Regions from separate parts of the Pseudoalteromonas sp. CO325X genome, predicted to be linked through region 2. Evidence: predicted binding sites of a transcription regulator. Region 2 holds the regulator's gene; each other region holds the start of a gene.
What was found. Region 2 encodes FliA, which starts transcription of late flagellar genes. Its sites were predicted from a motif close to CTAAAGNTNNNNNNNNNNNNGCCGATA; they were not measured.
Positions count from the first base shown of each region.

Region 1 (10,086 bases), on a different contig from region 2:
GCTGTTTGCTGAGCATCTAGTGGTGCAGGCACAATACCTTGGGCTGCACGCTCTTCAACATGTTTACGATATTCTTGAAGCACAATTTTGCCCTCTTGGTGACGTGAAAACAGCGCGTATCGCCAAAGCGCTTACGTGCTATTTATAAAATTTTGACACAAATACAATTATAAAGGCTTTAAAGATAGAAGAAAATTGCTGCCATTGCCCAGTAAGGAAATAGTCACTATAAATTTGATGAATATCAATTAAGAGAAGATATAAAGTGGTGAATATTGAGTAATAATTATTTGCAACAAAAAAGCCCAGCATCGCGCTGGGCTTTCTCATCAGTTGATACTTAGTTGCGATTTACTTTTACGCGTTCAGTTACAGAGATATGTGCTTCAACGCGACGGTTTTGCGCATGTGCTTGTGCAGTGTTTGCATCGTTTAACAAGCGCTCTTCACCGAAGCCCACCGTATTGATGCGCGACTCGGCAATGCCGTCGTCGATAAGCTGGTTCGCTACGTGATCGGCACGCTTTTTAGAGAGCGTTTTGTTATAAGCGGCATCACCCACTGCAGAAGCGTGACCTTCCAACAGCACAGTGGTTTTTGGATACTCTTTCATAAAGTCAGCCACTTCTTGAATATCATCAAAGTAACGCTGGTTTACGTCTGAGTTATCATGCGGGAAGCGCACTAACAAGCTCACTTTATCGCCTTTTTCCATGTAACGAGTACAACCGTTCTCATCCACCGCATCGGTCATAGGTGTATTTGCGCAATTATCTCGCGCGTCAATAACGCCATCTTTATCGCTGTCTTTCGGCTCTTCTTTAACTACTGGAGCAACAACAGGCTCTGGCGCCGGCTCTACTTTTTTCGGCTGCGGCTTATCACCAAAGTGATAGCTAAGACCGAGTTTAAGGCCGAAGTCTGAGTGATTTTGGTTCAAGCCTTCGTAGTAATTTGCTTCACCATAGGCAGCCCAGTTATAAGTTAGGTGATGGCGAAAACCCACACCTAGATTTGCCGCATTGAAGTCGTTATAAACATCAAACTTCTTAGCACCCAACACACCATAAACGGTATCGTTAAAGTGGTATAGTACGTCAGCACCATAACGCTCGCCGGTTTTATGATTGTCGGTATTTTCAATATCAAGCTCAAGTGCAGCGAACTCTAGGCGTGCAGTCCAATATTCGTTAAAGCGATAACCCACTTCAACACCTGAGCCAAAAGATTCGCCAATTTCAGTGCCTACAGGCGCACCATCAATACGATCCCAATCGGCCCAGAAATAATCCCCAAAAACACCAATATGGAGGCCTTCTTGCGGGTTTGTTTGTTCGTCAGCCATAACGCCTTGAGTTGCGAAAGCCAGTACAATAGCTGCAGAGAGTGATTTGATTTTCATTGTATCCATCCCATGTTAACGATTATCGAGCACGCGCTTAGCAGTTGTGCGTCACACACCAGATTGAAAAAGCGGCGAATACTGCTTCATAAATCTGAGCTCATTCGATTGTTATTAACTTTATTAGCTGGCATTTCTTGCTCTTATCGTAGCCACATTAATCGATGTGCTCTACGTCGTGGTCCAAGCCAACTGTTCATTTCCACACCCAAAGTGTAGACCGCAGTGAAGCAAAAACAAAAGCTTAGCCCCACTTTGTACTTCAAATTTAAACACAGGTTTGCTGAATAGCTGCTGAGCACCATATTAAAGTACTATGAACTGAATGTAACCAAGGCATTAAAAAAGCACCGAATGGTGCTTTTTGTTTATTACTCGCTGTCATCGCTGGGGGTCGATGGTGAGTCCTTTAACAGCTGCTCCAGCTGCGAGAACATCGCTTTGCTGTAGTCAATAAACTCCTGCACTTTCTCTTGCTCTTTATCTTGATTGAGCCAAAGCATCAACCCCGATAGTTCATTTTGCAGCCCTAAGTCACCGGCCTGCTTGTATGCCTCTTTCAGCGACTCATTGAAAGGTTGCAGCTCTTTGGCAACCTCCTTACCTGGAGCCGTGCGCTCATACTCTCTTATTGCAGCACGAGTTTTAGTTTGTGTCAGATCCATAGAGAAGGCGACTAGCTCTGGGTTATCTAGCTGCAACTCACTGGCTTTATTGAACGCCTCATCATATTGGCCGCTAAAGAAGTCTTCACTTACGCCTTGCAGTTGTGCCATGAAATCATTTACAGCTTGCTGCTCATCTTCATTTAATTCGCCATTAACCGATAACGTGAAGTTTAATTCCTGCTTCTCAAACTGTTCAGATGCATAGCCAGCCCCTTGCTTTTCGCCGGGGGCAAATAAACTGGCTGCCGCACCAGCTTGGTAGTTTTGCGCTAAACTAACGATCACTTCATCGCCTTCAGCGGTAGTAAAGCGATACTCGGCATTATTTTGTAGCTGCATATACTGGGCTTGGCTTACCGCTACACCATTACCAATACTTTGTTCGCCAAAAAGCGATTGCTCAAACTCATTGAGCCCTTCCTCAATACCTTTTTGTGACTGCTCAATGCCGGTTTTAATTTCGTCATTGAGTAGCCCAGCATCTTCAAGCTCACCGTAGGCATCATCAATACCGGTTTGCACGCCTTCGCGCGCTTGCGCCAGCATTTCTTGTAACTTGTCGTCATTGGCGCCATCAGCTTTGGCTTTTTTCACCGCACCTGTGACAAACTGCAGCACATTTTTCACAACCTCTTCGAAGTCAAATAACGGCTTGCTTTGCTGTTTTGGTTGTTCGAGCCCTAACGCTTGCGCCAATTTATCATTCAATACCTTGGCACCCACTTGGCCATAACCCGATGAGTAACTATCAAACCTCGGAGAGTTAATCGCGGGCTGTGCCGGCGCATCACCTTTATTTTTTAAACCAGAACGATTGCTTTGGTTAAAGATATGATTTAAATCGCTAATTTTCATGAGCTAAGGCCCTCCTCTGCAGTGGTTGCCAAGCCTTGGCAGCACACATTCATGAGTCAATTAATATACTACTACCGCTATTATCGGCAGCACGCACAGAAACTGTAGAAATTTTGTGCACTTTATAATGACCGATACTGGACAAACCGTGGCAACTGCCTACAATAGCGGCGCACTTAATAACGAGAGGTTTGCATGCCAGTAATTGATATCGATACCAGCACCTATGACGCGCAGCTAACAGAAAAACAACAACGAATCACGACACAGTTTTCGCGCTTTGGTGTGCAACAGCTTGAAGTGTTTGCTTCGCCGCCGAAGCATTACCGTCAACGTGCTGAGTTTAGAGTATGGCATGATCAGGACGAGCTCTACCACATTATGTTTGACCCCGTGAGCAAAGAGAAGATCCGCGTTGATCACTTTGACCCGGGTGCGCCGCTAATCAATGACCTTATGAGCGCACTTATCAACGAGCTCAAAGATGATGAGTTGATGCGCCGTAAACTGTTTCAAATCGATTACCTCACGACGCTAAGCGGTGAGGCATTGGTGAGCCTGCTTTACCACAAGCCACTCAACGAGCAATGGCTAGCTGGTGCCAAGGAATTACAAGCAAGATTACAAAAACGCTTTAATGTTGAACTCATTGGCCGTGCTCGCAAACAAAAAGAAGTGTTAGGGAATGACTATGTTATTGAGCGCTTGCAGGTAAATGGCCAGCAGTACGTTTATCAGCAAGTAGAAAACAGCTTTACCCAACCCAATGCCAAGGTGAACGAGCTAATGCTGGGCTGGGCTCAAGATGTGTGCGCCCCCTTGAATAATGATTTGCTCGAGCTTTATTGCGGTAATGGTAACTTCTCTGTCGCCTTAGCAGGGTCTTTCAATCGCGTATTGGCCACAGAAATTTCGAAGTCATCGGTTAAATCGGCACAATACAACATCGCTGCTAATAAGGTGACTAACCTCGATATTATTCGTATGAGTAGCGAGGAATTTACCCAAGCTATGCGTCAAGAACGCAGCTTTAGCCGCTTAAAAGACATCGACTTACAAGAGTATAACTGCCAGACCATCTTGGTTGATCCGCCGCGTGCTGGTATGGATGAGCTAACCTGCAAGTTGGTGAGTGAGTATGACAATATTGTCTACATCTCCTGTAACCCAGATACCTTAGAGCGCGACTTAGATAGGCTAGCAAGTACTCATAAGGTAACGCGATTCGCGATTTTTGATCAGTTCCCTTACACCCATCATATTGAATCCGGTGTGTTCCTCACTCGCAAGTAACTGACATTGTTTGCAGAATAAAAAAAACCGCATCATTAAATGCGGTTTTTTTATGTCTTTCTTAACTTATTTTTTCGCAAGAAAGTTAATCAGTGCGGCAATATCTTCAGGATCGGTAACACCTGACTCACGACCTAATAGTAGGCGATATTTACCATTAACAATAAAGGTAGGAACACCGCGTAGGGCCCCTTTTTCTTTAAAGTATTCTTGATCGCGCTGCATCTTCGAGGCTTTAGTGCGAATAGCAAAGCCTTTGAATAGCTTGTCAAACTTGTCGCCATCTACGCCGTTGGCAACAAAAATATCTTTCACATCAGCGACTTCGTTAAACTTAGCGCGCTTGGTGTGGATATGACTGAAGATGGCTGCAATCAGCTTATCTTTTTGCGGCAGCACTTCAGCAGTCGCGAGTGCTTGTGACAGCATATCTTGATTCTCGGTGCTGCGGCCGCCCATGAAGTTAACGTGGCTTTTCTTAAAATCAACATCTTTGCTGAGCTTTGGTTTTACATCCATAAGCAAGCCTTCGTACGCGTTACATGCGGGGCAATAGAAAGAGAAAAACTCTTTCACTTCCGGCTTACGGCTAGCTCTGTCCGAAACCACTTCATAGTGCGTGCCTTCTTCAAACTGTGCCGCAATTGCACTGATAGGCAGCGCTAATGCCATCATGGCTAAAGCAATGAACTTCTTCATCGAGTACTCCGATTATTTTTCTAATAAATAGTTTACGAGCTCGTTTAGCTCTTGTTGCGATGCCACTTTATGCACATGTACTTTGTACTTATCGTTAACGATGAGTGTTGGCACACCGGTCAAAGCACCTAGTTTTGAGTAAGTTGTTTGGTCATCCACGGCTTCTTTCTCACCATTTACAACAGGTTCGCTCGCAGCAAGCATAGCGAAACGTTGGGCATCAATGCCTTGCTCTGCGAGCAACGCTTCCACAGACTCTTGCGTTTGTAATGGCTCGCGTTGACGGTGAATGCTATCGAAAATCGCCTGCGCTACTTCGGCATCTTTACCTTCTTCTTTGGCAACGAGGTAAGCCCGAGTTAAGCGGTTTTGCGCATCTTTATCAATACGTAAGAAGTTTACATGGCTCTTAACTAAAGGCACGCCTTCAGGCAGTGACTCTTCAAGTGCCCCAACAATAGGCTCAAGCTTGAAGCAATGAGGGCAGTAGAAAGAGAAAAATTCGGTTACTTTATCAGCTTCAGACGCTTCAGCTTCAAGTACTTGATAGTGCTCGCCCGCTTTAAAGTCAGCTGCCCAAGCGGCAACAGGTAGGCAAAGTAGTAGTAGTGAATATTTTAAAGTTTTTATCATAGTCATCTCAATGTATACATTAAACATCAAAAGCAGGTGCTTAAGGTAAAAGTTTTAATGGTGGCTCATCTAACGCCGCCAACTGCTCTTTTAAAGCCAGAGTTTGCTGTTCCCAGTATTTGTCTTCAGCGAACCAAGAAAAGTTCCGTTCAAACGCCGGATCTGACCAACGTTTTGCTATCCAGCCCATATAATGCACCATGCGCATGGCTCGCAATGGCTCAATCAATCGCAACTGAGAATGGTCGAAGTCGGCAAACTCTTCATATGCCAGAACCAATGTATCAAGCTGCAGTAACTGATTTTGCCTGTCACCACTGAGCATCATCCATAAATCTTGAATCGCAGGGCCTTGTCGGCTGTCATCAAGGTCAACGAATGTCAGGGTGTTGTCCGCAGACCATAGAATGTTGCCAGCGTGGCAGTCACCATGCAAGCGAATACTCTGCGAACAATCATAAAGTTGTACCGTTTTATCAATAACCTGTTGCAGTACCGTATAAAATGGCAGCGACATGGCTGTGCTCACCAAGTTACTTTGCTGTAAATGAACCTTAGCTTGATGCAAATACTCGTCGCACCCAAGCGTTGGTCGCTGCTCAAAAGCAGACGCTTTAGCCGTTTGGTGCATCCGCCCGATTAAGCGCCCGAGTTGCTCCAACTGATCCAGATTGTCCATTTCAAACTGCCGACCACCCACACTTGGGAACAAGGTAAAACGATAACCTTGATGCTTAAACAGGGTCTTGCCGTTGATTGTCAAAGGTGCCACCACTGGCACCTCAGCATCCATTAATTCTTGAGTGAAGCGGTGCTCTTCCAAAATTTGTGCATCGCTCCAACGCTCTGGGCGATAGAACTTTACAACATAGCGGCGCTTATCCTCCGCCAAAAATTGATACACCCGATTCTCATAGCTATTGAGTGCTAACAACCCCGACTCGGCATACACCTCAACCGAGTCAAGGGCATCTAAAATGGTGTCAGGTGTCAAAGATGCAAAACTAAACTCGCTCACATTAGCGCCCTTTAAAGAAATTGCTGGATTGCTTAAGCTGAGTGTCAGGGCTATCCACTGGGTAAAGCACAAACTCAAATTCGGTCATTGGCTTACGTAAGTCATAAGGGTCAATGATCACCGACAACGGTGCATTGTGGGAGCGCCCCGGCTGTACGGTGAACTCCTGCTCACCAATCACTTGATAATGCTCCAATCCCTGCACTTCGACTCTAAAGCGTTGTTCTTGTTGGGCTTTATTAAGAATCTTTAAGGTATAGGTATTCTCTACCAAGCCTTCCATATTGACCCGATACAGCTGATTCCGATCGCGGATAATGTCTAAGTCCATCGGCACGCGCATCATGATATTGGCCGCCAGCGCACCAATAAGAATAAATAGAATGACTGAATAGCCAATCAGCTTGCCACGAACGGGTTTGGTTTTCTCTGCCGACGCTTCAAGGTTGCGCTCGGTGGTGTAGGAGATAAGCCCGCGTGGATAATTCATTTTATCCATCACGCCATCGCAGGCATCAATACAGGCGCCACAGTTTATGCACTCATACTGCAGGCCGTTACGAATATCGATGCCGGTCGGGCACACTTGCACACACAAGTTACAGTCGATGCAATCGCCTAAACCCAGTTCCTTGGGATCTTGTTTACGCCCACGTGGACCACGTTTCTCACCGCGCTTAGCATCGTAACTGACTGTGAAGGTATCTTTATCAAACATGGCTGATTGAAAACGTGAGTAAGGACAAATATGCAAACACATGATTTCGCGCATCCACCCAGCATTACCGTAGGTGCATAGCGTAAAGACAGCAATACTTAATACCGCATAACCACCGGCTGAAAAGGTAAGAAAGTCAGGCAACAACTCACGAATAGGAGTGAAGTAGCCAACGAAGGTAATAGCGGTATAGAGAGAGAAAAGCAGCCAGCTACCATGCTTGGCTGTTTTACGCCAAAACTTATCAAAGTCCATGGGGCGCTGATCCAACTTTTTACGCTGATTTGCAGTGCCCTCTATCTTCTCTTCGAACCAAATAAAAATAAACGTCCACACGGTTTGCGGGCAGGTATAACCACACCATACCCGGCCGTAAAAGGTGGTCACCAAAAACAGCGCAAAGGCAGCAATCATAAAAATAAACGCGAGAATGGTGAGGTCTTGCGGTAAAAACGTCAGCCCAAAAATGGTGAAGTGCTGGTTCATTAAATCGAATAACACTGCTTGCTGGCCATTATAATTAATCCAAGGAAGTAACATAAAGGCCAACATTCCTACCAGACCAATACGTTGACGCAACAATTGATGGAGGCCTGTTACAGCGCGAACGTAAATGCGGTTACGGGGATTAAATCGATCGCTTTGCGCCGCACTGGGCTTTTCGATCTTCACGTCAGTAGGGATATTTTTTACCTTGATCCGCTGCTCTTTATCCATTGTCTTTCCTCAACGCCACGTTTTTAGGAAGGGGACAGTTAGTTTAACTGCTTAGAGTGCAAGTATATCAATTTAGCGACAAAAATGATGCCTTTGCAGGCATATATGATGGCTTTTGCTTGCTTTTAAAACACAGAGTTTACTAAACTAGGGCTGCGCTCGCAGTTACCTAGATCAAGGTTTAGTTATGAAGAAGTTATTGGTTATTATTTTTGTGGTGTTGGCTTTTTTCACCATAGACCACCCGATAGTAAAAGGCCCCCGGGACAAGCTGTTTAATCAGACCATGTCCGATTTGAGCGCGGCCAGTAAAGTGAACAAAGAAGTCAAAGCCAAACGAGCCCTAGAGCAAATTCGCCAACAAGTACGCTTGACAGACAAACAGGATCAACACTTAGCCTCTGCTTTGAATACCGTCAATGACATGTACGCATGGGAGCGTAAATACTGTTTAAACCGCGAGCTTAATGAATATCTGTTTGGTGATGCTTTGCGCCAAAGCTGCTCGGTCATCGCCAGCACCCACTAAGTTATGGATTTCTCGTCACTGACCAAAAAGCAAACCCAGTCGTTTGTGCAGCAAAAAAAATTGCTACAGCAACTGTCTAAAGGTCAAGAGGTGCGCTGCGAGCACTGCCATGGAAAAGTCACCCTCGCTCTGGGTGAGCCGGGCTATGCGAGCGCACGGTGCGAAAAGGGCTGTACCGACGTGCTATTACAGCTATCCTAGCCGTCCCATTCTTGCTCATCATCAAACAAGCCACTTTGCACCGCGACAAGCTCAATCAGCTCAGCAAAGCCGAGGCTAAAGTCAGCCATCATATCAAACAAGACTTCGGCAAACTGTTGCTCGCTCTGCCCACTTTGTGCCGCTTGTGCGCAAAATGCTTGCTGCTCACTGAACAAACTCAGTACGGTCACAGCTTGCAGCAACATTTCGCGACTGTCATCATCCACCGCCTGCGCCGTTAGCAACGGCTCAATATAGTAGCTGACCCCAATCGCAAACCCTTGGCTCCACAGAAGTATAGGTGCATCATTGGCAAAGTTATGCTGCCAAGGCAGACGCAGTTGTACAACCTTACGCAGGTTGAACCCCTCACTATAAACTTGATCGCTCACCTGTTGCTGCGTATTCATTAACGCAAATAACACGCTCTCATCGCTCTTCGCGGCTTGCTCGCCCAATACATCGACCAACCATTGCTCTGGTTCGATAGGTTGAGGGGCGCACACAAGGGCAAACAAGTAGCCTTGCAGCTGCACAAAGTCCATTGCGTGGTCATGTTCATCCAAGTATTTTTGCAGTTGTTGCTGCACACTGTCGGTCATTAGAAGTTGATCCTATAACGCCCATCACTGGTTTGGTTGCCAAGGAACTGTACAGCATCATGCACATCCTTAGGTAGACTCGCATCCGGTTTTACAAAACCACTTGCTGTAAGTTGACTACGCTCGTTAAGGCCCGCATCAACTTGCAGCCCAAGGCGATTCTCTTTATCAACCTTCACGCTAATGCCGCCGTTTTTACAGGCTAACTGCCCTTCTAATTCACCAATACTAAACCAGCCATTGCGCCCTTTCACAGTGATATCTGGTGAGCTAATTTCGCCAGCGAGAACTTGGCAGTGCGGCTGACCCAATTGATATTGTGCAATATCAACAAAAATCCGCCCCCGCGCTTGAGTGGGAATAGGTAGTTGTACTTGTGCCAATGCCTGCTCTATACGAATACGGGCATTAGCGTCAGTAACCGTTAAGTCCTTCTCAAACAACCCATAATTAATCACTCCACCCGCAGAGAGCTCTTCAGGGTTACGTTTATTACCTAAGGTGACATCCACTTGCGCTTTACCTGTTAGTAATGCCCAGGCATTTACTTGCCACTGCGCTTTGCTCAGGTATTGACCTTGATAGCGCACACCATTTATTTGTCCTTGCCAGATGGTTCCGCTCGCTGGCCCTAGCTGTAATCCTGGCGGCAATTGCTTAGCCGCCAAATTAAGCGCGATAGAGGCGGGAAATAAAGCCACAGCAAAGATAATAAAAGATAGTAAAAATAAGCTTCCCAGAGCGAATGCTT
Region 1 is NZ_SGPG01000020.1:57,713-67,798, reverse strand. It holds gene acnB (bifunctional aconitate hydratase 2/2-methylisocitrate dehydratase) at 1-83, opposite strand, end outside; gene EXT46_RS10250 (OmpA family protein) at 341-1,402, opposite strand; gene EXT46_RS10245 (DUF5610 domain-containing protein) at 1,774-2,925, opposite strand; gene trmA (tRNA (uridine(54)-C5)-methyltransferase TrmA) at 3,121-4,218, shown strand; gene EXT46_RS10235 (thiol:disulfide interchange protein DsbA/DsbL) at 4,285-4,917, opposite strand; gene EXT46_RS10230 (thiol:disulfide interchange protein DsbA/DsbL) at 4,930-5,550, opposite strand; gene EXT46_RS10225 (serine/threonine protein kinase) at 5,591-6,568, opposite strand; gene ccoG (cytochrome c oxidase accessory protein CcoG) at 6,570-8,003, opposite strand; gene EXT46_RS10215 (hypothetical protein) at 8,191-8,532, shown strand; gene EXT46_RS10210 (hypothetical protein) at 8,578-8,733, shown strand; gene EXT46_RS10205 (UPF0149 family protein) at 8,730-9,335, opposite strand; gene EXT46_RS10200 (type II secretion system protein N) at 9,335-10,086, opposite strand, start outside.
Region 1: a site for FliA is predicted at 3,007-3,033, ahead of EXT46_RS10245 (DUF5610 domain-containing protein). Genes of this name have one in related genera too.

Region 2 (10,086 bases):
CAAAAAGATGAAGCACAGTCTTTAGGTTACACCGTGGTTGATGCTGCTACGGTAGTAGCGACCCACATTAGCCAGTTACTCACTAATAACGCCTCACTGCTATTAGGTCACGAAGAAGTTCAGAGTCTGCTTGATATGCTAGCGAAAAGCCATCCGCGTCTAGTAGAAGGTCTAGTACCAGATGTGTTACCGCTGACGACCATAGTGAAAGTGCTACAAAATCTCCTCAATGAAGGCGTTGCTATTCGCGATATGCGCAGCATAGTGCAAACACTCGTAGAGTATGGTCCGCGCAGCCAAGACCCTGATGTATTAACCGCAGCGGTACGTATTTCATTGCGTCGTTTGATTGTGCAAGATGCGGTTGGCGCTACGCCAGAAATTCCTGTCATAACATTGGCGCCTGAGTTGGAACAGATGTTGCATCAGTCGCTTCAGAACGCAGGAGATGAGGGTGCTGGCATTGAGCCAGGCTTGGCAGAGCGGCTACAGGCCTCTTTAAGCGAAGCCCACCAGAACCAAGAAATGTCGGGTGAACCTTCCATCTTATTGACCTCCGGGATGCTTCGTACAGTGTTATCACGTTTTGTGAAGCACACCATCCCAGGGCTGAAGGTGATGTCTTACCAAGAAGTGCCCGATGAGCGTCAAATTAAGATTGTTAGCTCCGTTGGACAGCAATAGATCGGAAAGCCGGTTGTGAGAGGGTAATATTATGAAAATCAAACGCTTTTTTGCTAAAGATATGCGTACAGCACTGAAAGAAGTAAAAGATGAGCTGGGTGTTGACGCGGTGATCATGTCGAACAAAAAGCTTGCAGATGGCGTTGAAATCGTTGCTGCTATTGACCATGAACGCCCAGCAGCCGCACCGAAAAGCGCTCCCGAGCAGCAAATGCAGCCCCGCGCCACTGAGCAGCGTATGGTACGCCCACAAACACGTACGCAACGTCCTGAGCCGCAAAGCCACAATGGTGTGGCCGATTCATTACAGGCGTTGTTAGAGCGTCAGAGCCCAAAACCAAAGAATGCTGCTCTCGCCGACATGTTTTCGCAATCAGGTATTGATATGAGCGCGCCTGAAGAGCCCGTTGAGCAGCCTCAGCGTCGCGCTGCGCCGGCCAATCACTACGCTCCGCAGCCAACGCTAGCAGAGCCAACGCAAGCCCGCGCTGCAGCGCAGTCCATGGGTGATGATTTGGACGGTGACGGTTTTGATGAGCCACACCGCCAGCCCAATGATTCTGTACAGCAAGAGGGCATGGACAGCGAAGAGATCAGTGCCATGCGCGATGAGATGAATGCCATTCGTCAGCTTCTTGAACATCAAGTATCCGGCTTATTACATCAGGACCGAGCGCGCCGTGACCCAACTCGTGCCTGCTTCATCGAGCGCTTGCAGGGCATGGGTATCGACACTGAAGTGGCTGAGCAGTTAGTGCGATATGTACCAGACGATGTATCGCGCAAGCAGGCATGGAGTGCAGCCCTGGATATGGTGCAAAAGCAGCTACACACCACCAATAATGAAATTTTACGTCATGGCGGCGTCTATGCGTTAGTCGGTCCTACCGGCGTAGGCAAAACCACGACGGTTGCAAAACTGGCCGCATTAGGGGCGCAAAAATACGGCGCTGACAAGGTTGCGCTGATCACCACGGATACATATCGTATCGGTGCTTACGAGCAGCTAGCAACTTATGGACGCATCATTGGTTGCCCTGTGAAGCAAGTAAAAGATGCCAATGAATTGGCCGATGTGCTTTATCAATTACGCAATAAACGTCTAGTATTAATTGACACTGCGGGAATGAGCCAGCGCGATTTACGTTTAAGTGAGCAATTAAACACGCTCATGCGCAGTACGCGAGTCGATATTCGTAGCTATTTAGTGCTCAGTGCCACAGCACAACATGAAGTGCTTCAAGAAACCGTAAGGCACTTCCAAAAAGTTGACTTAAGTGGTTGTATTTTCACCAAACTTGATGAAAGTCTAAGTTTAGGCGAGATTATTAGTGTAGCGATTCAAAATCGCTTACCAATAGGGTATCTTACTAACGGTCAACGCGTTCCAGAAGATATTCGCGTTGCTAACTCAGAAAAAATGGTTAGAAAAGCTGAACAATTGTTTATCAAACGCCAAAAAACACAAAAATCAGCGGCACCAGCAGGGCGCCAAACAGTGGCGTCTCAGGCAGTAGGAATGTATGATTAACACAGTGCACGATCAAGCAAGTGGCCTTCGAAAAATGAATCAAAACAATAGCCAAGGCGTAAAAGTAATCGCCGTGACCGGTGGCAAAGGGGGCGTCGGTAAAACCAATGTCTCTTTGAATTTAGCTATTGCCATGGGTCAGCAAGGCAAACGTGTCTTAGTGTTAGATGCTGACCTAGGACTGGCAAACTGTGACGTTATGCTTGGTCTGCGTGTTGAAAAGAACCTTTCTCATGTTCTAAGCGGTGAGTGCGAACTGCGCGATATACTGGTAACTGGGCCTGCGGGCATTCGTATTGCTCCGGCAACATCGGGGTCACAGAGCATGGTTGAACTGAGTGCTGCAGAGCATGCAGGTTTAATCCGTGCGTTTAGCGAGCTCGATAACGACTTTGATGTCCTTATTGTCGACACCGCCGCCGGTATCTCCGATATGGTACTGAGCTTCTCGCGTGCTGCGCAAGATGTTGTGGTGGTGGTCTGTGATGAGCCAACCTCAATTACCGATGCCTATGCGTTGATCAAGGTGCTTAGTCGTGAACATGGCGTATACAAATTCAAAGTCGTTGCCAATATGGTACGCAGCCAGCGTGAAGGGCAAGACTTATTTGCCAAACTCTCCAAAGTAACCGACCGGTTTTTAGATGTGGCGCTCGAATTAGTGGCCACCGTGCCCTATGATGAAAACATGCGAAAATCAACGCGTCGCCAGAAAGCCGTTGTGGAGTTATTCCCTAACTCACCCGCTTCGGTATCGTTGAAAAGTCTCGCTGGCAAGGCATTAAAGTGGCCAACCCCGAATCAACCATCGGGGCATTTGGAGTTCTTCATTGAAAAGCTGGTCAATAATTAACTGTTGTTCGGATTTATGAATAAAGTGGCTGGATATCAAGATCAATTACAATTAAACACTCTGGTCGAGCGCCATGCCGCGCTGGTCAAGCGTGTTGCATGTCATTTGCTGGCTCGACTGCCGGCGAGTGTGCAGCTCGATGATCTCATTCAGTCCGGCATGATTGGCCTCATTGAAGCATCAAAAACCTTTGACGCCAGTAAAGGCGCCAGTTTCGAGACGTTTGCTGGTATTCGTATTCGTGGTGCGATGCTTGATGAAGTACGACGAGGAGATTGGGCTCCACGATCGGTACATCGCAATAGCCGCGCTGTAGCTACCGCTGTACATGAATTAGAAACCTCCCTAGGTCGGGAACCAAAGGATGTTGAAGTAGCTGAAAAACTTGATATTTCGCTCGATGAATACCATCATATTTTAAACGATGTTAATTGCTCTAAAGTGCTCGGTATCGAAGACTTAGGTGTCGATGAAGATGTACTCACCCCGAGCTGTGAACAATCTCAAACGGGGCGGCCCTACATCAGCGTTCACAATGAACGCTTTAACCAAGCATTAGTAGCGGCAATTAATTCTCTCCCCGAGCGTGATGCATTGGTATTATCGTTGTATTATAACGATGAAATGAATTTAAAAGAAATTGGGCAAATACTGGACGTAAGTGAGTCCCGTGTGAGTCAGATACATGGTCAGGCAATGATTAAGCTCAAAGCGAAAGTCAATGACTGGGTCAATTAGTAGTAAGAATAAAGGTTCATACCTCACTGGAGGATACTTTGGATAAAAACATGAAAATTCTCGTGGTCGATGACTTTTCCACTATGAGAAGAATCATTAAAAACCTATTGCGTGATTTAGGCTTTACCAACGTGCAAGAAGCGGACGATGGTAGTACCGCGCTGCCCATGTTGCAAAACCAAGAGTTTGACTTTGTGGTTACCGATTGGAACATGCCAGGTATGCAGGGTATCGATTTGCTCCGTGCAATTCGCGCCGACGACAGCTTAAAGCACATTCCAGTACTGATGGTAACTGCAGAGGCGAAGAAAGAACAAATCATTGCCGCTGCCCAAGCTGGCGTGAACGGTTACATTGTTAAGCCCTTTACCGCAGCTACATTAAAAACCAAGCTGGATAAAGTATTTGAGCGCTTAGGTTAACCGAGAAGGAGAGGTTTATGTCAGCTCCCGCTGCACCTCACATTACCCTAGAGCAAGCCAAACAGCTTGTATCGTTTCTTGAGCAAGGTGAGCAGGAGAAAGCCGATCAGCTGATCCTCGATGCTGCTTCCAAGGAACAGTCCGAACTGTTTGCTGAGGTTGGCAAGTTGACGCGGCAGCTTCACGAGTCGTTGAAGAATTTCCAACTCGATACGCGCTTGAACGACCTCACGCAAGAAGCCATTCCCGATGCTAAGCAGCGTCTTAATTATGTGATGGAAATGACCGAGCAGGCGGCAAACAAAACCATGGATGCCGTGGAAGCCAGTTTGCCCATCGCTGAGCAGCTATCCACTGAACTACATCAAATTAAACCCATTTGGGATAAATTGATGCGTCGTGATCTCGAATTAGGTGAGTTCAAGCAGTTGTGTCATCAGCTCGATAGCTTTATGAACCGCTCTCAAGGCAGCACAGTGGAGCTGCACGATCTACTTAACAATGTGCTGATGGCGCAAGATTACCAAGATTTAACAGGGCAAGTAATTCGCCGCGTAATCGAGCTGGTGCGCGAGGTAGAAGACAGCCTTATTAATTTATTAACTGTGTTTGCGGGCAACGAAGGTGAAGAACCGGTGGTTGAACAACAAAAAGCAAAACCAGCTGTGAACGCAGAAGGTCCAGAAGGGCCAATTATAGACACAGAATCACGTGATGACGTGGTCTCAGGCCAAGATGAAGTAGACGACTTGTTGTCTAGTTTAGGCTTCTAAAGAGGAGAGCGGCTGCATGAGCTTTGAAGTAGATGAAGATATTTTACAGGACTTTTTAGTCGAAGCAGGTGAGATATTGGAGCAGCTCTCTGAGCAGTTAGTAGAGCTTGAAAATAACCCTGATGATAAAGACTTGCTCAACGCTATCTTCCGGGGCTTCCACACTGTTAAAGGGGGAGCTGGGTTTCTCGGCATGAATGAGCTGGTGGATGCCTGCCATGGTGCTGAGAATGTGTTTGATATTCTGCGCCAAGGTAAGCGCCAGGTTACTTCAGAACTGATGGACGTGATCCTGCAAGCGCTCGATACAATTAACGATATGTTTGCGCTTATTCAAGCACGAGAGCAGCCGCAACCTGCAGACCCTGAGTTACTTGCTGTATTGCATAAACTGAGCGAACCTGAATCCGAAGATGAGGCACCTATTGCAGTGCCTGAACCTGCCGCAACTCCCAGTGAACCTGTTGTTGAACCCGAACCCGTGCCTGAAAATGACGCATCAGGGGCCGATGATTTTGGCGATGATATTTTGTTCGATGCGCCAAGTGCTGGCAGTGACGAAGGCGAAGCGATTGATGAAATCACCGAAGATGAATTCGAAAGCTTGCTCGATGAATTACACGGCCAAGGCAAAGGCCCGTCTGTGGGTGAAGGCTCAGCGGATGCTGGAGCATCCGGTAATGATGAAGATATTACCGATGATGAGTTCGACTCGCTACTAGACGAATTACATGGCGCAGGCAGCTTTGGTGCCATTAGCGATAATGGTTCCGCGCCGAGCGCCGACGAGCAGGGGACTGCACAGCAGAGTGCACCGACTGCATCGGGCCAATCAGAGTCGGCCAGTGGTGATGATGAAGACATTACCGAAGATGAATTTGATGCGCTACTTGATGAGCTGCATGGTAAAGGCAATGCGCCTAAAGCAAGCTCGGCAGACGCTTCGCCAGCGCCGGTTGAAAAGCCTGCAGCGCCAGTAAGCCAAAGTAAAGCTAAAGATACACCGCCGGCAACGCCAGCGCCTAGTCAAGCACCAGCGGCCGCAAAACCAGCGCCAAGCACGGCTAAGGGGAGCACCCCGCCTAGCAGTGGGGATGCCAAAAAACCGGCACCTAAAGCCGCACCACCGCCACAAGCAGAAACGACAGTGCGTGTCGATACCAAACGACTAGATCAGATCATGAATATGGTGGGTGAGCTGGTATTGGTGCGTAATCGTCTTATTACCTTAGCGAATAATAACAACAGTGAAGCTATGGGTAAGGCTATCTCGAATCTTGACGTGGTCACCGCCGACCTACAAGGTGCGGTGATGGCAACTCGGATGCAGCCAATTAAGAAAGTATTTGGCCGCTTCCCACGTGTGGTACGTGATCTTGCCCGCAGCTTACAAAAAGATATTTCCTTGGTCCTTGAAGGGGAAGAGACTGATTTAGATAAAAACCTTGTCGAAGCCCTCGCTGACCCACTTGTGCACTTAGTACGTAACTCAGTGGACCATGGTATTGAGATGCCTGATGTTCGAGAAGCAGCAGGTAAACCTCGCATCGGAACGGTACGCTTATCGGCTTCTCAAGAAGGCGACCACATTCTCCTGAGCATCCACGATGATGGCGCTGGGATGGATGCCGAAAAACTGAAGAAAATCGCTATTAGCAAAGGGGTTATTGATCACGACCAAGCCGCTCGGTTGAGTGACACGGAAGCCTATAACCTTATCTTTGCCCCTGGATTCTCCACCAAAGAGGAAATTTCTGATATTTCTGGGCGTGGTGTGGGTATGGATGTGGTGAAAACCAAGATCAGCCAGCTTAACGGCACCATTAATATCGACTCACAGCTCGGTGTTGGTACCCGTCTAGATATCAAAGTACCGTTGACGCTTGCTATTTTGCCAACGCTGATGGTGATTGTTGGTGAACAAACCTTTGCTCTGCCATTGGCGGCTGTTAGTGAGATTTTCCACCTTGATTTGACCAAAACCAACATTGTTGATGGTCAGCTCACCATTATTGTGCGTGAAAAAGCTGTACCACTATTTTATTTAGAGCATTGGTTAGTCAAAGGAGCGGACCGCACTCAACGTAAAGCCGAAGGCCATGTCGTCATCGTTCAAATTGGTACTAAAAAGGTCGGCTTTGTGGTGGATTCGCTGATTGGTCAAGAGGAAGTAGTCATAAAGCCTCTGGATGCGCTGCTGCAAGGCACACCAGGTATGGCCGGGGCGACAATTACCTCAGACGGTGGCATAGCCTTAATTCTAGACGTGCCAAGCATGCTAAAACATTACGCTGGGCGCTCCAGCGTTAACTAAAATCGAGTATTAAATGGCTGTCAAAGTTCTAATAGTTGACGACTCAAGCTTTTTTCGTCGCCGGGTTACTGAAATTCTTGAAGGTGATGCCAATATCGAAGTCATTGACGCAGCTGTCAATGGCGCCGATGCGGTGGAAAAAGCAGTTAAGTTACGCCCAGATGTGATCACCATGGATGTGGAAATGCCAGTGTTAGATGGTATTTCTGCGGTGAAACAAATCATGGCGAAATCGCCAACACCTATTCTTATGTTTTCCTCACTGACGCGTGAAGGAGCCAGCGCCACACTGGATGCACTTGATGCTGGGGCATTGGATTTCTTACCGAAAAAGTTTGAAGACATCGCGCGCAACAACCAAGATGCGATTGAGATACTCCGACAAAAGGTGCGCGAGCTAGGACGCCGTCGCCTTTCGCGTTTTAATCGCCCAACGACCTCGACAACGGCATCATCACCAGCGCGCCCCAGTGTCACGACACGCAGTTCAGCGCAACCTGATAGAAGCTTTAACCAAGGAGCGTCGACTCGGCCTCAAAGCGCCAGCCAATTCAAGCCCAGCGGCAAAAAGTACAAGCTAGTGGCTATCGGCACCTCTACCGGGGGGCCTGTGGCGCTGCAAACGATTCTGACCAAGCTGCCAGCCAATTTTCCTCATCCTATTTTGCTTATTCAGCATATGCCGGCGGCATTCACTCCTGCATTTGCGCAGCGTTTGAATAACCTTTGCAAAATCAAGGTGAAAGAAGCGCAACAGGGAGACCGTTTACAACCTGGAACAGCGTACCTTGCACCCGGTGGTCAGCAAATGATGTTTGATGGCCGCGCTCAACAGCAAACCCTGAAGGTATTTCAAGACGACAACCCAAGAATTACTTATAAACCTAGTGTTGATGTTACTTTTGCCAGTAGCGCAAAAGCATTCGGCGGTGATGTATTAGCCATTGTGCTGACCGGCATGGGTGCTGATGGTCGCGAAGGTGCGCGGATGCTTAAACAATCAGGCTCACGGGTTTGGGCACAAGACGAGCAGTCTTGTGTCGTGTATGGCATGCCGCAAGCGATAGCCAGCGCCGGTTTGAATGATCACCAAGTGGCTCTTGACGATGTTGCCGCGCATTTACTCAAGGAAGTCGGCTGTGGATAAACTTTCCATAATTGGCCTTGCTGTTGCCATTATCGCCATTACCTTAGGCTATAGCCTTGAGGGCGGTATGGTTTCAGGGCTGATTGATGGACCGGCACTGATCATTGTCCTTGGTGGCACTTTAGGTGCCGTAATGTTGCAATCGCAACTAGCGACCTTCAAAAAGGCCTTGGGAGTCTTTAAGTGGGTATTTGTTCCCCCTTTTTATGATACTCAAGCTGGGATTGAGCAAATTAAATCGTGGGCCAGTACCGCACGTCAAAAAGGATATCTGGCTCTTGAGGAACAAGCACTCGTAAGTGAAGACCCTTATGCCGCTAAAGGCTTAAGCTTGCTGATTGATGGCTCTCATGAGCAGCGCTTGCGTGACACCCTAGAAATCGAGCTTATGTTAGAGCGCGAGCGGTTGCTAGATGCAGCTCGGGTTTACGAGGCCATGGGAGGATATGCGCCGACCATTGGTATTTTAGGGGCTGTGCTCGGGCTCATTCAGGCGATGGCATACATTAGCGAACCCGATAAATTGGGTGCTGGGGTCGCCACCGCGTTTTTGGCTACGATTTATGGTGTGGGCTTTGCCAACTTGTTATTCCTGCCCGTTGCCAACAAGCTAAAGCAAGTGATTGAAGAAAAAATGCTCTATCATGAGCTCATCGCTGAGGGCATCATGGCAATGCAGCAGGGAGAGACGCCCGCAAATATAGAGTTGAAACTCGAGGCTTACTGCGCTGAGCGCCATGTTAGTGCAGGGTACTAATATGATGCGCATTCGTCACCGCCGAGGTCATGTAAAGGAGTCGCAACATACCCACCGTTGGCTCGTTTCTTACGCTGACTATATGACCATTATGTTTGCCTTGTTTGTGGTCATGTACGCGATTGCTATTAATAAAAAAGATGAAGAGTTTGCTATTTTCTCGCAGACTTTGGAGCAATTTTTTGACCGTGCTACCCAAGTGACTCAACCCATATTAACTGAGCAGCAGCAATCTACAGGGGACGGAGTGTTGCAACAACCACTGCCCGTTAATGAGAATGTGTTAGAAGGTGAAAGTATTGTCAAAGAGCCTATTCGTGGCTCAAAGTTGATTCCAGAGCAAGCAGACGTGAGTCTTATCGAGCAAAAAGAGCTCGGAGAGCCTTTAGAAACTTTGTTAGATAAGTTAACTGGTACTTTGCTTAATGAAATTCGCCAAGGTGATGCACAGCTCCAACTGAATGAGAACTGGCTTACTATTGAGATGAGTTCGGGGCTGCTTTTTCCAAGCGCCAGCGCCACAGTGACTAATCGCGCCGAACAAGTGGTGGCTCGTATTGCTGAGATTATTTCGCCAATGCGCAATTACTTGCGTGTGCGTGGCTATACCGATGACCGCAGTATCAATAACGAAATGTTCCGCTCCAATTGGCAGTTATCAGCGGCCCGTGCAGCGGCCGTAGTCAAAGAGTTGCAAACCCTGGGCATAAACCCTGCGCGAATGGCGTTGGAAGGGTATGGACAGTACACACCTTTTGCTGACAATGATACTGCCCAAGGGCGGGCGCAAAATCGTAAAGTGGTCATCGCAATTTCAAAGTTTGCCTTGCCACTGCAAGAGGCTTCGCAACAAGACGGTGCCGTTGA
Region 2 is NZ_SGPG01000009.1:1,143-11,228, reverse strand. It holds gene flhA (flagellar biosynthesis protein FlhA) at 1-684, shown strand, start outside; gene flhF (flagellar biosynthesis protein FlhF) at 716-2,215, shown strand; gene EXT46_RS02745 (MinD/ParA family protein) at 2,208-3,068, shown strand; gene EXT46_RS02740 (RNA polymerase sigma factor FliA) at 3,084-3,806, shown strand; gene cheY (chemotaxis response regulator CheY) at 3,845-4,228, shown strand; gene EXT46_RS02730 (protein phosphatase CheZ) at 4,246-5,001, shown strand; gene EXT46_RS02725 (chemotaxis protein CheA) at 5,018-7,315, shown strand; gene EXT46_RS02720 (chemotaxis response regulator protein-glutamate methylesterase) at 7,329-8,462, shown strand; gene EXT46_RS02715 (flagellar motor protein) at 8,455-9,219, shown strand; gene EXT46_RS02710 (OmpA family protein) at 9,221-10,086, shown strand, end outside.

Region 3 (10,086 bases), on a different contig from region 2:
CGGTGGACATCATTGTGAAAGGTAAAGGTGGACATGGTGCCTACCCGCACACCACCATCGACCCTGTGGTCATTGCCTCACGTTTGGTATTGGCGCTACAAACGATCACCAGCCGTGAGCTGTCGCCCTTAGAACCTTCCGTTGTGACTGTCGGGTCTATTCATGGCGGCAGCAAACATAATGTCATCTCTAACGAAGTGACTCTGCAACTCACGCTACGCAGCTATAACCCGCAGGTACGTAATCAACAAATTGCCGCCATTAAACGCATAAGCGCAGGTATTGCTGCTAGTGCGGGGTTAGAGCAAGCCCTTTACCCTGAAGTCATTGTCCACGAACAAGAATCAATTCCTTCTACTTATAACGATCCAACTCAAACCACCTTAGTCACAGACGCCATTAAAAACGCTATCGGTGAGAATAATGTAGAATTAACCAAGCCAGTCATGGCCGGGGAAGATTTTGGCTTGTACGGACGCACCGACGACAACTTGCCTATTACCCTGTTTTGGCTCGGCGGAGTAAACCCAGAAACATATAACGCCGCTCAACAATCTGGGGGGCAACTGCCATCGCTGCACTCTAGTAAATTTGCGCCTGATTATAAAAAGGCCATTCCAACGGGTGTCAAAGCGATGACTCATGCGGCGCTCAAGCTATTCAATACACCTTAAGCTTGCGCTTTAGACGCGCCCTTAGCTTTGTAACTGCGGGCGCGCTTTCTTTTACCACCTCTCAAGGCTCGCTTGTCGGGCCCTTTAATATTGCTAAATACACCAGCATCACAGTTCTTTGCTTGATTGACCAAGTCGTTCAGCTGTGTGGTTAATGGCTGCATGAAGTCTTGATATTTGAGCTCTTGCTCGGCAATTTTTGCTAATGCCATTTCCCAGTGCGCCGTCATATCCGGCGTTGCTAATTGCTCGGGCAACGCACTGATCAGAGCGCTTCCCGCCTCGCTAGCACAAATGGATTTTCCTTTACGAGTAAGAAAACCACGTGAGAAAAGCAATTCGATGATGCTTGCTCTGGTTGCCTCAGTGCCTAAGCCATCGGTATCGCGCAGCACTTTACGTAATTGTGTGTCCTTGACGTAACGGCCAATGGATGTCATTGCGCTTAATAGAGTGGCATCACTAAAGTGTGCCGGGGGTGTGGTCTGCTTATCGTCAATACGTGCATCATCACACTGTAGCAATTGCCCTAAGGTCAATGGTGGTAAACATTGCTCATCTTGCTTCGCCTTTTTGCCCATGAGCTCTTTAAAACCCAGCTCAATGTCTTCTCGGGCTTTTGTTGTAAACTTGCCTCCAGCTATGGTCACCTCGACATCACTTTGGTAATAGCGATATGCAGGCATAAATTGAATGAGGTATTGGCGACAGATCAGTTCATACACTTTGCGCTCGTTATCATTCAACTGCGCTGCGGTGTGCTTGGCTGTAGGTACGATGGCATGGTGCGCTGCCACTTTGCTATCGTTAAAGCAACGGCTCTTTTTATTGCTATCTACAGCTGTGAGCTGCTGTGCGGTGAAAACGCCATTATTAAGCACTGCGTTAATAATATTGCTGGCGTCAGCAAAATGCTCCTTAGGCAAATAGCGATTATCTGAGCGCGGGTAAGTAATTAATTTATGCTTCTCATACAAGCTTTGACAACAATCTAATACCGCCTTCGCGGAGAGAGAAAAGCGCTTCGCTGCATCTATTTGCAGTGCCGATAGGTTGTAAGGCAGAGGGGCTTGCTCTTGCTTTTGCTCTTTGCTTAAGTCGGTCACACTTGCCGGTTGGCCGACAATCCGCCCGACTACATTTTCTGCAAGCTTACGCAGCAATACTCGGCCCTGTTCATCTTGATAGGCCCGACACGCTTCGCTTGGTTGCCACTTCAGCCAAAATGACTCGCCTTGTGCTGTAGTCACTTGCGCGTGCACCTCATAAAACGGCTTACTAACGAACTCGGCTATTTCTTTATCTCTGGCGACCACCAGACCCAGCACCGGGGTTTGTACCCTTCCCACTGAGAGCACCCCTCGATAACCGCTTTTTTGTCCCGCCAAGGTATAAGCTCGTGTTAGGTTCATACCAAACAACCAGTCGGCGCGCGAGCGGGCGAGTGCTGAAACACTCAAAGGCACAAACCGGGTATTGGGCTGCAGCTGGTTCAGGGCTTTTTTCACTGCAGGCAAGTTCAAATCACTGATCAGTAACCGCTCAACCGCTTGCTTTTTATGTTGCGACAAAGATACCTGATTAATCACTTCATCAACCAGCAATTGCCCTTCTCTATCGGGGTCGCCGGCATGCACTAAGGTGTGAGCTTGCTTTATCAGCTTCTTAACTAAAGTGAGTTGTTTACGAGTTTTGCTTTTCGCTTTTAGCTGCCACTGCTTCGGAATAATAGGCAAGTGCGCTAATTGCCACTTTTTAAAAGCGGGGTCATAGTCATCGGGCTCAGCTTGCTCAAGCAAGTGACCGATACACCAGGTGACACAATCGCCATTACCGACCTCTATATAGCCTTCTTTTTTTTGCTGAGGTTTGGGCAAGGCTGCGGCTATAGCACGGCCAAGAGAGGGTTTTTCGGCAATATAAAGCTTCATGATAACAACTGGCTATTTATACAGTTGTTACAGTGTAGAGTATAATTACGAGCTAGGAAAGAGTGCGCGCGGCTGTTTTGTTTCTTCTTGCCTGCAACCAAAACAGTATCGGTAAATAGCACAATATTAAAGTAGCGCTGTTTATGATTGGTAATAGGGTTTTGTAAAGGTACGCGCTATTAAATGTTAGATCCCATAAATGGCGATCGGCGACACGCCAAAGCTGTAAAAAAGGCGCAGCCACAACAATAAGCTGGCCAGCAATACTTTGCCACATGTGCACTTTGCCACGAATGCCCCAATAAGCAATTATTGCCATCCAAATAATATCGTTGCTTGCCCATACGACATAACGCCAAACTTTTTCGGTATCATGGTCGAGCAGCATGTCGTGGATAAGAGTGCCGAAAAGGAAAAAGCCTGCTGTTAATAACGCGAACCGTAGAGCCTTACGTTCTTTACTAAGCCAAAAAAACACAATGGCTGGCAACAAAAAAGCTGCCGAACCATTGTTCATTAAAATTAAAAACTCTCCCAACCAAGAAGGCAAAATTTTTTCCTATTTCTTGATCTGTTGGAGCTTCTCGGTCTTGTCGTCATCACCATTGCCATTGCCTGGCATATCATTGAATTTATAAAGATGTAACATATTCGTTCCCTGTCTATTCAGCTTTAATTCAGTTGCTAAATTACCGTATTTTCAGCACAAAGCCAATAGTTACTGCACAACTTCAATGGGGTCAGATTCTTTTGCTTTACCCTGCATGATTGAAATCTCGACGCGGCGATTACGCTTACGATCTTCATCAGTTTCATTGGGGACTAACGGCCGCGTGTCTGCGCGTCCCACCACGACCATTCTACTTTTATCAAAGTCATCAACCTTTTGCATTTCACTGGCAACCGCGACTGCGCGCATCGCGCTCAGGTCCCAGTTGTTGGTATAGAGCTCATTAGAGACTTGGAAGTCATCGGTGTGCCCCGAGACAGTGATTTCTCCGGGTACATCTTTTAGTAATTCAGCAATATCTTGAATAATAGGCTTAAATTTTGGCTGTAAGAAAGCGCTGCCGGAGGGAAAAGAGCCGTTTTCACGAATGCGAATAATTATTTGCTGCCCTAAAGATTCCAGTTCTATGGCGCCGTCAATAATTTGCTGTTCTAGCTGTTGGGCAATTTTCTTCACCAGCTCATTGGTGCGCTCTTGGTCTGCTGCGGCGATAGCTTGCTGTTGTGACTGCTCATCGGCGGTACTGGCAGACTCCCCGCCACGTTGGTCCCCACGTTGCTCTTTACGACCGCCTGCGGAGTCTTCTTCCCCAGCTTGGAACTCCAGCATTTGCTGTGTCATTTCAACAGTCTGCTGTTGAATTGTCTCAATGGGCGTGGGATCTGGGCGCCCCGGTTTAAATTCCATGGCGATGACACTAGTTCCTTTAGGTATGTCTTTTACTTCCAGTTTATTTTGCACACCAAAAGCAAACTTCATGGAACCAGCAATTTGCTTAAACTTGAGCACATCCATCTCGGAGAACGCTAATAGCAATACGAAGAAACACATCAGTAGCGACATCAAGTCTGCGAACGTGCCCATCCAAGCCGGTAATCCGGGAGGGGGGCATTTGCAGGGTTTTTCATCCGACATACTTACTCCTCGGTATCAACTTGGCGCTTGGACTCTGCCAGATAATTTTTCAGAATGCCTTCGATAACTTTGGGGTTTTGTCCGTCTTGAATACCTAAGATGGCGTCTAAGATCAGCCGTTGATTGAGCTCTTCTTCATCTTTGCGCAGTTCTAACTTGGATTGGATAGGAATAGCTATCACATTGGCGAGAAACGCACCGTACAATGTGGTTAGTAGCGCCACCGCCATCGCGGGGCCAATCGCTTTGGGGTCATCCATGTTAGAGAGCATCGCCACCAAACCGATCAAGGTCCCTATCATACCCATTGCTGGGGCTATATCACCCAAGGCCTTGAACAGTCCGGCGCCTTGCTCATGGCGAGCGGTGGTCAACAGAATATCTTTTTGCAAAGTAGCACGAACCACATCGGCGTCATGGCCATCTACCAACATATCAATGCCTTTACGCATAAACTTGTTGTTAATCTCTGCCTCTTCTAGCGCTAAAAAGCCCCCTTTACGAGCAGAATCTGCCAGCTCTACAGCCTTCTCAATAAGCTCATCGGGTGATTCAATTTTAAACATGAAGGCTTTGCCGGCTACTTTCCCTATGGTGAAAAATTGCCCCATGGTGTAGTTAGCAAGCACGATAAAAAGAGAACCACCAAATACAATTAGCACCGAAGGAGTGTTATAGAACATGCCCACATCACCACCAAGCACCATAGACATGACAACGAAACCAATCGCGCCGAGAATACCTATTATGGTTGCTAAATCCACATGTCCTCCACCCACTTTACTATTCAGCGCCTTCCCACTAAAGCCCTATATATGGCCAGGGAATATCAGACGTTATTATAATTACTCTTGAGATATCGGCAACTTGCTGAATTACTTGAATCATTTTTTTAAAATCGCGAAGCGACAATATTAAAACTAGCATGCCTACACAGCTTTGCCGTGAAAATCGCATCCATCTTTGACCTAGTCCACGATTCCCCCTAAAATTGGCGCTCTTATTAGGTGTAGTGAGTGACAAGGCCATGGCCCAAAAAAAACCAGAAAACCTAAGCTTTGAAGAAGCCATTAATGAATTAGGGCAAATTGTAACTGATATGGAGCAAGGTGAATTGTCTTTAGAGCAATCTTTAAAGCAATTTGAACGCGGTATTGGTCTGGCAAACGCATCGGCTCAAAAGCTTGATAACGCCCAGCAGAAAGTAAGCATGTTAATGAGCAACGACCTAAATGCTGAGCTCACCCCAATGGATGATCAAGAGTAGTCGCCCCTGTGAATTTAAAACATGCCTTAGCACAGGCACAACAGGATGTGCTACACACTCTACAGCGTTATTTTCAAACACAGCAACAAACACAGCCTCAATTATTGGCGGCAACGCAGTACTGTATTGAAAATGGAGGCAAGCGCTTGCGACCATTTTTAGTCTATGCTGTAGGTAATATGCTTGCAGCACATCAAGACGATCTTCACAAAGCCGCTGCAGCCATTGAGTGTATTCATAGTTACTCTCTGGTGCATGATGATTTACCGGCCATGGACGATGATGAATTACGGCGCGGTCGACCCACCTGCCATATCGCATTTGACGAGGCCCACGCTATTTTAGCTGGCGACACCTTGCAAACCATCGCCTTTGAGCTGCTCAGTAGCACTGATTTTGATATCGGCGCTAGCCAACAGTTAGCACTGATACGCAGTTTAAGCCAAGCTTCAGGACTATTGGGTATGGTAGGCGGTCAAGCGCTAGATATCGCGGCCACCGATAAAGCGATTTCCTTAAGTGAACTTGAGCATATTCATCGCCTAAAAACCGGGGCATTGCTAAGCTGCGCCATTGAACTGGGCTATTTGTGCTCCCCGAACGTAGAAAACAGCACACGTGCTGCATTAGACGATTACGGCCGTGCCATCGGCCTGGCTTTTCAAGTGCAAGATGATATTTTGGATGTTGAAGGAGATACCGCCACGCTAGGAAAGCCGCAAGGCTCTGATGTGGCTGCAAATAAATCTACTTATCCTGCGCTTATGGGCCTCGATGGTGCCAAAGATAAGATGCAGCATTTGTATCAACAAGCTATTGATGCGGTGTGCCCGCTCCCATACGACACCCGTGTTCTCGAGCAACTCGCAGGCTATATCATCGCCAGAGATCATTAAAAATGACTACTGATGCGAAGGGCTGGTTTGATATACTTCAGCCATCGCAGTAAAGGATAAAACGACGCATGAATTTGGATAGTAGCAAGTATCCCTTATTACAACAGGTCAGCAAGCCTGAACAACTTCGCGAGCTACCGCAAGAGCGGTTAGGCGCGTTTAGCCACGAACTGCGGGACTACTTACTAAACTCCGTATCGCAAAGTAGCGGTCACTTTGCCTCCGGGCTCGGCACGGTTGAACTGACTGTTGCGCTGCACTATGTGTACAACACCCCGTTTGATCGCCTGATTTGGGATGTAGGCCACCAAGCCTATCCGCACAAACTGATCACCGGCCGCCGTGAGCAAATGCACACTATTCGCCAAAAAGATGGATTACATCCGTTTCCTTATCGCGGTGAGAGCGAGTACGACACCTTTAGTGTCGGTCATTCGAGTACCTCCATCTCTGCCGCTTTAGGTATGGCTATTGCTGCGCAAAAAGAAGGCCAAGGCCGTAAAACCGTTGCCGTCATCGGCGATGGTGCTATCACTGCGGGCATGGCCTTTGAGGCGATGAACCACGCTGGCGATATTAATTCCGACATGTTAGTCATTTTAAATGACAACGAGATGTCTATTTCAGAAAATGTCGGCGCGTTAAATAATCATTTTGCGCGTATTCTCTCCGGTAGCTTTTACGCCAACATTCGTGAGGGCAGCAAAAAACTCTTATCAGGGTTACCGCCTGTGAAAGAACTGGCTAGCCGTATGGAAGAGCATCTTAAAGGCATGGTTATACCGGGCACCTTCTTCGAAGAGCTTGGCTTTAATTATATCGGCCCAATCGATGGCCATGATGTCAACATGCTGGTCGACACCCTGCGCAATATGCGCAACCTCAAGGGTCCTCAGCTGCTGCATATAAAAACCCAAAAGGGCAAAGGTTATAAGCCTGCCGAAGCCGATCCTATTGGTTACCATGCGGTGCCCAAGTTTGACCCGACTGTGACTAAATTACCCAAATCTAAGCCAGGCGCACCGACCTTTTCAAAAGTGTTCGGCGATTGGTTGTGTGATATGGCCAGCGTTGATGACAAACTGATGGCCATCACTCCGGCAATGCGCGAAGGCTCGGGCATGGTGCGCTTCTCTAAAGAGTATCCACAACAGTATTTCGATGTTGCTATTGCAGAGCAGCATGCGGTCACACTCGGTGCAGGGTTTGCGTGTGAAGGCCTAAATCCCGTAGTGGCAATTTATTCAACCTTCTTACAACGAGCCTACGATCAACTTATTCATGATGTAGCGCTACAGGAATTGCCTGTGCTCTTTGCCATTGATCGCGCTGGCGTGGTTGGCGCCGACGGGGAAACTCACCAGGGCACGTATGACTTAAGTTATTTACGCTGTATTCCTAATATGGTCATTATGGCGCCAGCTAACGCCAATGAATGCCGTAATATGCTCTATACTGGGCATCAGCTTAATAAACCCGCCGCTGTGCGTTACCCGCGTGGCAGTGCTGGCGACGGTGAGCTTGATAGCGAAATGCAACAATTACCCATAGGCAAGGGGCGTGTTATTCGCAACGGCGAAAAAGTCGCAATACTGTCGTTTGGTACCTTGCTGGAGAATGCCCAACAAGCGGCAGAGCAGCTCAATGCCACCCTAGTTGATATGCGTTTTGTGAAACCTCTCGATCACCAGCTGATTGATAAGTTGGCAAGTGAGCATAATGCGCTTGTCACCTTGGAGGATAATGTTATCGCCGGTGGCGCAGGCTCAGCAGTAAGCGAATACTTAGCGCAAAGCAAGCAGCTTAAGCCAGTTTTGCACCTTGGCCTACCCGATGTATTTATTAAGCATGGCACGCAGCAAGAAATGCATGCTGAGCTTGGCCTTGACGGCGATGGTATCACTCGCCAGATAAGTACGTGGTTAGATTAACACGCTAGCGAGTTTGATATTCGGTAATAAAAAAGGAGCCAAAGGCTCCTTTTTTATTTATTCACTTTCTTAACGCATCCAAATTTTAATGTCGGCTAAGCCGGTGCTTTGTAAGGTGGCTATTTGCGCATCTAAGTTCTCACTTTGCTCAAACTCAAAGGCATCCAACTGATCATCAAACTCAATGTGCGCACAGCCATCGCCGCCGCGCTTTTTCACCTGATGAAGGGCGATATCCGCTAAGTTCACCGATGTTTCCCAGCCGATCACTTGGCCGCCGAGCAAGGGCATCGGATAACAAGACCAGCCCAGCGACGCGCTAAGATTAATCTTTTTACCATTGGGGAGTTGAAAACTTTTCTCTGCGATAGATTTGCATAACTGGCGCGCAAACTGATTGACCTGATCAAGCTCGAAATCGCGCAGCAGCAACAAGAACTCATCACCGCTCCAGCGGGCCACATAGTCGGAGCCCTGCGTGCAGGAATTCAATAGAGTCGCCATTTGTTGTAAGCAACTATCGCCGCTCAGCGGTCCGTAGGCATCATTAATACGTGAAAATTTGTCGATATTTACTATCAACAGCACCAGAGCCCTGCCCTGCTCTTGTAATGAAGACGAATTACGCTGGTAATGCTCAATATCTTTAGGCAGCTGATCGAATAAGAAACGCCGGCTACGCAGTCCTGTAAGCTCGTCAGAGTGACTCACTAACTTCAGCTGAGAGTTCACCTGGTTAAGCTTATCATTGGCATCACGCAGCTCCATAGTGCGCTCTTCCACCAAACTCTCCAAGGCTGCTTGTTTGCGGCGTTCCTGGGCTCTAAACACCCACAGCAATAAATAGATAATAAAAAATAACCCGGAAACAATCAGCAACCGGAAATACACCGTTTCATCGAAGCGTTTCGGTACCTGAAACGCATAATGCGTGCTTGTCGCCTCTTCCCAACTGTCACTGGTGCGCTTGGCTTCAAGCTTAAAAGTAAATGGGCCAGGAGGTAAGTTAGTATAAATGGCTTCACGACGATTTTTAGCATAGCGCCAGTCCGTATCCAAGCCGCTTAGCTGGTAACGAAACTCCACCTCAGCCGGGGCGTAAAAATCAATCGCCGTATAATTAATCGTTAAGTCGCGCTCATCGGTATCAAGCTCAGGATTCACACCCAAGCCACCGGTATACAAAGTACGTCTGGGAGTGGCAATACTCTCCACTTGGGGCGCTAATTGGTCTTGACCAAAGAGCTGCACATTTTTAGGGATTTCCACCACTCCTTGCAAACTCGGATACCAAATAGAGTCACCACTGTCAGCCACCGCGTCATGGCCTAAACCAGCACAACATTGACTGGCTTTACCATCGAGCTGGCGATCATACGAGGAAATCACCTGCTCTACTTGTAAGTTTCCAATTTCATCCGAGAATTGCTCCACCGGCATGCGGTAGACGCCTTTCATGGTGCTGACCCACACCCGCTGCAGGGCTTCATCATGATGCAGACTAAAAATGGAGCCATAGGGCAAGCCATTGGATACATCAAGCTGGTGCCAGCGTCCTTGGGTACTGCGATAGAATAAGCCGTCATTTAACGAACCAACTAACGTCCCAACATCATCAATTTCTAAAATACTGGTGACATAAGCGCTTTCCAGTGCTGTAGAGTCGCCGATGCGCTCTATGCCTTTATCTGAGAATAAGTAGCCGCCTTGGCTGGTACCAATTAAGCCGTATTTGCCTTTAT
Region 3 is NZ_SGPG01000002.1:1,988-12,073, forward strand. It holds gene EXT46_RS01355 (amidohydrolase) at 1-674, shown strand, start outside; gene EXT46_RS01360 (DNA topoisomerase III) at 671-2,605, opposite strand; gene EXT46_RS01365 (hypothetical protein) at 2,658-3,155, opposite strand; gene EXT46_RS01370 (flagellar motor protein MotB) at 3,324-4,250, opposite strand; gene pomA (flagellar motor protein PomA) at 4,253-5,014, opposite strand; gene EXT46_RS01380 (exodeoxyribonuclease VII small subunit) at 5,278-5,517, shown strand; gene ispA ((2E,6E)-farnesyl diphosphate synthase) at 5,526-6,413, shown strand; gene dxs (1-deoxy-D-xylulose-5-phosphate synthase) at 6,482-8,344, shown strand; gene EXT46_RS01395 (diguanylate cyclase) at 8,414-10,086, opposite strand, start outside.
Region 3: a site for FliA is predicted at 5,108-5,134, ahead of pomA (flagellar motor protein PomA). Genes of this name have one in related genera too.